DNA from 2 places in the Planomicrobium sp. MB-3u-38 genome. Region 2 is predicted to be linked to the other one. Evidence: riboswitches for the same ligand, from Rfam matches in the RefSeq annotation. Region 2 holds a riboswitch; the other holds the start of a gene.
What was found. Region 2 has a riboswitch for lysine ahead of CXF70_RS14925 (Na+/H+ antiporter NhaC family protein). Riboswitches for the same ligand answer to the same signal wherever they lie in the genome.

Region 1 (3,451 bases), on a different contig from region 2:
TGTCGCCTTCATCGAGGTTGCCCGCTTCAAAGCCTTTGTAGAACCATTCCTTGCGCTGTTCGCTGGTGCCGTGCGTAAAGCTTTCCGGCACAACATAGCCGCGAGACCGCATCTGGATAGTGTCATCTCCGACTGCCGCCGCAGCCGTCAGCGCTTCTTCAAGGTCGCCTTCTTCAAGATAGCCCATCTGCTGGGCATGATGCGCCCAGACGCCCGACAGATAATCCGCCTGGAGCTCGAGCTGCACTTGCACCTTATTGTATTCTTCTTCACTCAATTGATTGCGCAGCGGCTGCACTTCCTGCATCACGCCGAGCAGATTCTGCACATGATGCCCGACTTCATGGGCAATGACGTACGCCATGGCAAAATCACCAGGCGCATTGAATTGACGCTGCAATTCACCGTAAAAATCCAAATCGATATAAAGCTTATAATCTGCAGGACAATAAAAAGGACCCACCGACGCACCGGCAGTACCGCAGGCGGACTGTACACTGTCCGTAAAGAGGACAAGTGTCGGCTCTTCATATTGCATGCCTTCTTCTGCAAAAACTTCGGTCCACACTTCTTCCGTATCCGCGAGTACGACAGATACGAAGTCAGCCAATTCTTCTTCCTGTTCGGTCGCCTGATAAGGTTCACCTGTACTGCTGCCGCCGGAACCATTTCCGCCCATACCATCAAGCAGGATGCCCGGATCTCCTCCGAGGAATGTCACGATCAGGATCAGCACAATACCGCCGAGCCCGCCGCCGACTGCCAATCCTTTACCTCCGCCGCTTCCTCTTCTGTCTTCTACATTCGCACTGCCTCTCCGGCCTCTCCACTTCATAGGACCACATCCGTTTCTGTCTCATTTCAATTGTTTATACCCATTTGTAAGATTCGTTAAATCTCTTGCTGAGTATATTTGTAAATTAAAAATTGCTCTGAAGGATCTTTATTGAATTCCGGCAAACCAATTTGTTCCTTCAATTTAAACAGGTTGCCGCGTTCCAGATAGTCGATGTATTCGGTGGAAGGATAATAGAGGATGATTGTCAGATCTCTCGGAAAGTTTTCAGCGGACAATAGAATATTGTCTACGATTTTCATGAATATCTGCTCAGAAAAAGGGTTGAAAAAGTAAAAGACCGTATCTTCCGGTTGAATATGATAGTCCTGAGCTAAGCCTTCACGGAAGTCGATGCGCCCTGCAGCTCTATGATTTTTTCCTTTACGGTTATAAGTTTCGAGGTTTTTCAGCGCCTCCGTAAAAAAGCTGGTATTCAGCTCAATGCCTGTGGAACGGCAGCCGAAGCGGTCGTGCGCATAAAAATTCAGCCGTCCTTTGCCGCTGCCGAAATCCACCAGTCCATCGTCGACGCCAAGAGGATGGCGATTGAATAATTCCTTTAAATGCAAATATGGGGTTGGTTCATACCTGTTGTGGTGAAGTGTGGCTTCAGAAATCCACTGTGTGCCTTCTGTCGCGATATTCAAATATTGGTCGCCTTCAAATTCCTTCATGCTGTTCTCCCCCAATTCTGCTTGCCCTGAGTGCTGGCCTTGTCTTTCAATACCCGATTCTTCTTGCAAATAACAGCGTATTTTGATAAAGTCGAGCTAATTCAATAGTTCTTGCTTCCTTTACAGGGAAGTGAGGATAGAGGCGCAATTATCATCAGTAAGCAGATTGAGGAGCACGGGCTCCGCCGACTTCTGCCGGAAGGGATATTTGCCGAAGCGGCGGAAAGCCCCTGATTTCCGTTGCTGGTCCTGCATTTAAGAGATGCCGGATTGTCATGCGGCTTTTGACGCATGGAGGGCTATCTGACGCACAGCAACACATCCCGTTTGTGTTTGCGCAGCAGCAGCGGCCCTTCGCCGCTGCTTTTTTTATGGCCATAGATAATTTCTGATGTGGCACTAAGCAGATGACCACACCTCGGATCGAACTAAAAAAATTAATAAAGGATGGGATATTATGAACTTCGGAAAAATCATCACTGCGATGGTCACGCCTTTTGACGCAAACGGCGATATTGACTTTCCAGCCACAGAAAAATTGATAGAGCACCTCATCGCCAACGGTTCTGACGGCCTCGTCGTTGCCGGCACTACCGGTGAATCGCCGACTTTGACGGCAGCTGAAAAATTGGCGCTGTTCAAATTTACTGCAGAGAAAGTGAACGGCCGCATTCCCGTCATAGCAGGAACCGGTTCAAACGATACCCGTTCATCGATTGCGTTGACAAAGCAAGCGGAAGAAGCAGGTGTCGATGGCATCATGCTTGTCACGCCTTATTATAATAAGCCCGCGCAAGAAGGCTTATTCCAGCATTTCAAAGCCATTGCCGAAGCAACTCGCCTGCCGATCATGCTTTACAACATCCCCGGCCGCAGCGCTGTCAATATGGCACCTGAAACAATCATCCGTTTGTCCGCTGTCAGCAACATCGTCTCTGTCAAAGAAGCCAGCGGCAACCTTGACGCTGCGTCAATGATCATCGATGGCACGCCGGACGGCTTTACGGTATACAGCGGCGACGATGGTTTGACGCTTCCGCTGATGGCAATTGGCGCGGATGGCATCGTTTCCGTGGCTTCCCATATCATCGGCAATGAAATGCAGGAGATGATCACAAACTTTACAAGCGGCAACATCAAAGAAGCGGCAGCCCAGCACCGCAAACTGCTTCCGGTCATGAACGCGCTGTTTGCAGCACCAAACCCTGTACCGGTAAAAACTGCTTTACAATTACTCGGCGTCGAGACGGGCAAAGTCCGCTTGCCGATGATTCCGTTGAACGACGAAGAAACTGTCACCCTACGTCAGCTTCTCGAAGCCGGCAATATCCGGGCTTAATTCATATGAACGAAAAAAACGCTGGAGCATCGCGCTTCAGCGTTTTTTCGTGTTCAATTATAATTTAGTGAAATCAAGCTTCTCAAGTGTCTGCTTCAAGCTGCCGCCCGTTACGAGTGAACGCGTGTCGATAGCCAATTGGGACAGCGTAATCGCAATTTCTGAACGGATGCCGGTCAAAATCGCTTTAACACCCACCATATTGAGTGCCTGAACAATCTTAATGATTTGTTCAGCCACCATTGAATCCACTTTGACTACGCCGGACAGGTCGATCACCAATGTGGAAATCCGGAGTTTATTGGCAGCTGTCAGTGTTTTCTCAAGGATGAACTGAGCACGGTCAATTTCAAGATCTCCAACAAGCGGCAAAATCGCTACTTTATCAGCGATCGGCACCACTGGAGCGGAAAGTTCGAAAAATTCCTGTCGCGCTGCAGTGAGTCTTTCCTGATATGCATCGATATAGGCGCTGCTGTAAGAATACATAGCGTGATCCAAAAGTGTATGGAAAAATTCCATCCCATCGAACAAAGTCTCCATAGGGATACTTTGAAGTTTCCCTTCACTTCTGATCAATTTCGCCAAATGTTTGCGGTA
Region 2 (3,451 bases):
CAAGATGAGTGAATTCGATTTGGCAATCGAATTCCGGCATCAATCCTGGTATGCAGAAGGGTTCCGTGAGAAAACGTTCGAATTTCTGCAGGAGCTTAACTTGATCCATTCAGTTTGTGATGAGCCGCAAGCGGGTGATGGCTCGATTCCGCTGGTGCCAGTCTCAACCCGAAAAGATAAGGTACTGTTCAGGCTGCATGGCCGCAATGTTCACGGATGGCAGAATGTAGGGAACTCGAAAAAATGGCGTGAAGTCCGTTATTTATATGACTATAACCAGGAAGAGTTAACAGAAATAAGCAGAGCGGCAAATAAGCTGGCTGAACAGGCCGACAATGTCTATGTCATTTTTAATAATAACTCCGGCGGGCATGCAGCAGGAGATGCAAAGCAATTCCAGCAGATGAATGACTTGACCTTCGAAGATCTGGCTCCCAAGCAATTGGATCTGTTTGAAGGGGAATTTTAACGAGAGGCGATAAAGAGGTGTTTTAAAATGGCTGAAACTATTCATATCTATCACACAAATGATCTGCACAGCCATTTTGGCAATTGGCCAAGTATCCATGCTTTTTTGGCTGAACGGAAGCAGTGGCACGAAGAAATGGGCGATTTCTGTCTCATTTTGGATATCGGTGACCATGTGGACCGTTCGCATCCGTTCACTGAAGGCACAGCGGGGAAAGGTAATGTGAAATTGTTGAATGAAGCGGGTTACGATGCAGTGACAATAGGCAATAACGAAGGCATCACTTTATCGAAAGAGGAATTGGATGAATTATACAGGGATGCGGATTTTGATATCATCCTATCCAACCTCATAGCTGAAAACGGCGAACGGCCGGATTGGGCCAAGCCGTATAAAATCATCAGGACACCTGAAGGCAAACGGATTGGCCTTGTCGGTGCCACAGCCGAATTCACACCTTTTTATGAAAGGCTGGGCTGGAAAGTGACTGCAGCCCGGGACTCCATTCTGCAGGCCGTCGAAGAGGTCAAGTCTGAAACAGATTTTATTGTCTGCTTGTCGCATCTGGGGATAAGAGAAGATGAACTTCTAGCCGAAAGCTGTCCGGAAATCGATTTGATATTAGGGGCGCACACCCACCATATTTTTCATGAAGGAAAAGAAATTGGCAATGTACTGCTCGGAGCTGCAGGCAAGTTCGGCGCTTATCTGGGGCACGTTATTATAGAAGAAGATCTGAAAAAGAAAAAAGCGTATTTAATTGAAACAGAGAAATTAGAGAATCCTGACGAAAATTATGACCAGAAGCTTCGGGAACACGGGAAAGAATTGATGAGGGATGCTGTGTTTTATAATGATGCAGCCCTTAAAGCCGAATGGTTTAAGGAATCTGAGATGGCCCAGTTGTTCGGCAAGGCCATGATCGAGTTCTCGGGGGCGGATTGTGCGCTGTTCAACGCCGGCTTGTTTATGCAGGACATGCCGCTTGGTGAAATAACACGCTACGATTTCCATCAGATGCTTCCTCATCCCATAAATCCGTGCATGATCGAACTGAGCGGTGCTGAGCTGAAGGAGATATATCTTCAGTCAATGAATGCTGAATGGCCACAGCTTGAGTTGAAAGGATTGGGTTTCAGAGGTGCAGTTTTCGGTAAGATGATCCGTACGGGAATGGATCTGGACAATCATCAATTATATATAAATGGGCACATTGCTGACAGTGATCAAATTTATAAACTCATCACTTTGGATATGTTCACATTCGGATATTTCTTTCCGGAATTCAAACGTTCAGCCAAAACTTATTTTATGCCGGAGTTCATCCGGGACGTATTCAGCGGTTATTTTTCGCGGAACATGGTGCGGTAGGAGAACTGGATGAAATTGACCTTGATTTCAAAACAATTTTAGTATATGCTAACAAAGAATTGTATATCGATGGGTAGAGGCTGCAAAACTGATGAGTAAGATATGTGAGCGTGACAGCGATGATCATATTTGAAAGGCGGTTTTGCCGAAGTCCATTTTCCGTTGTCACCGGAAAGTGAGGCTGGGGGCATCCTTAAAAGGGATGTCACTGTCATTTATGCTTGCATAAATGGAGAGCTACAGGGTTGTTTGATGTTTTACCGCACAGACGAATTGTAGGAAGCCGACTTGTCCCTTAGGATAGAGCCGGCTTTTTTTTTCTCCATTCTATTCCATCAAAAAATAGGAGGAAACTATTCATGGAAAACACGATCTTCTCGATCCTGCCGCCGATTATCGCAATCGTCATGGTATTGCTGACCCGGCGGGTATTATTATCATTGGGCGTAGGTATCATTTCAGCGGCGCTCATTCTAACGTCATTCGCGCCGGTTGGTGCAATGCAGGAATTATTTACATCATTTCAAGTGATCTTCTGGGATGAAGGCTTTAATGCATATAATGTCTTTATTCTTCTATTCCTATTATTGCTTGGCATCATAACTGCTTTCGTCAGTTTGTCCGGAGGAAGCCATGCTTTTGCTGACTGGGCATCAAAACGGGTCAAATCACGCCGCGGAGCAAAAGTTCTTACAGTAGCGCTCGGCATTGTCATTTTCATCGATGATTATTTCAATGCATTGGCGGTCGGACAGGTTGCTCGTCCAATAACGGACCGTTATAAAGTATCTCGAGCGAAACTCGCTTATTTCATCGATTCTACGGCAGCTCCTGTCTGCGTGGTTTCACCGGTATCGAGCTGGGGCGCCGCAATCATCGGGATCATCGCTACGATTCTGGCCGGGCAGACATTCGTAGAGTATTCGGCTTTGGAAGCATTCCTATGGATGGCGCCGATGAACTTCTACGTGATTGCTGCACTGGCGATCGTCTTCTTCGTTGCCTACCGTGATGTCGATTTCGGGGAAATGAAAAAACACGAAATCAATGCAATCGAAAACGGTCAGCTTTACGATCCGGATAAATCGATTCCTGGAGAAATGAAAGAAGAATTTCCATCCCATTCCCACGGACGTGTTCTTGATTTACTGCTTCCAATTCTTGTATTGGTTGCCGGCACCATCGCCGCAATGTTGTGGACGGGTTATCAGAACGCAGGCCAGCAAATGGATGTCTGGCTGATTTTTGAAAATACGGATGTTCCTTTATCGTTATTGGTGGGTGGACTTCTTGGGACCATCACATCCATCGTGCTTTACTTGCTGCAAATGAATAAAAATGAAACTGCCAATGCCGGATGGATCGGCAAAGGAATCTGGGCAGGGATCAAATCAATGATCGGTGCTGTCCTGATTCTGATCTTCGCCTGGTCATTGACTTACCTGATCGGAGCGCTTGAAACAGGTACGTATCTTGCAGGGATTGTAAGTGAAGGAAATATACCGGTTTCAGTTCTTCCGGTATTATTATTCCTGCTGGCTGGTGTCATGGCATTCTCAACAGGCACATCATGGGGTTCTTTCGGTATTCTATTGCCGATTGCCGGAACCA

Region 1: linked by a shared signal. The riboswitch ahead of dapA (4-hydroxy-tetrahydrodipicolinate synthase) and the one ahead of CXF70_RS14925 (Na+/H+ antiporter NhaC family protein) in region 2 are both predicted to bind lysine.

Annotation. Positions count from the first base shown of each region.
Region 1 covers NZ_PJBO01000037.1:78,436-81,886, reverse strand. Annotated here, with positions in the region: gene ypfJ (KPN_02809 family neutral zinc metallopeptidase) at 1-835, opposite strand, end outside; gene CXF70_RS08455 (class I SAM-dependent methyltransferase) at 892-1,512, opposite strand; lysine riboswitch at 1,642-1,822, shown strand; gene dapA (4-hydroxy-tetrahydrodipicolinate synthase) at 1,970-2,851, shown strand; gene CXF70_RS08445 (STAS domain-containing protein) at 2,909-3,451, opposite strand, start outside.
Region 2 covers NZ_PJBO01000071.1:137,447-140,897, forward strand. Annotated here, with positions in the region: gene CXF70_RS14915 (DUF72 domain-containing protein) at 1-469, shown strand, start outside; gene CXF70_RS14920 (bifunctional metallophosphatase/5'-nucleotidase) at 497-1,840, shown strand; lysine riboswitch at 1,907-2,088, shown strand; gene CXF70_RS14925 (Na+/H+ antiporter NhaC family protein) at 2,200-3,451, shown strand, end outside.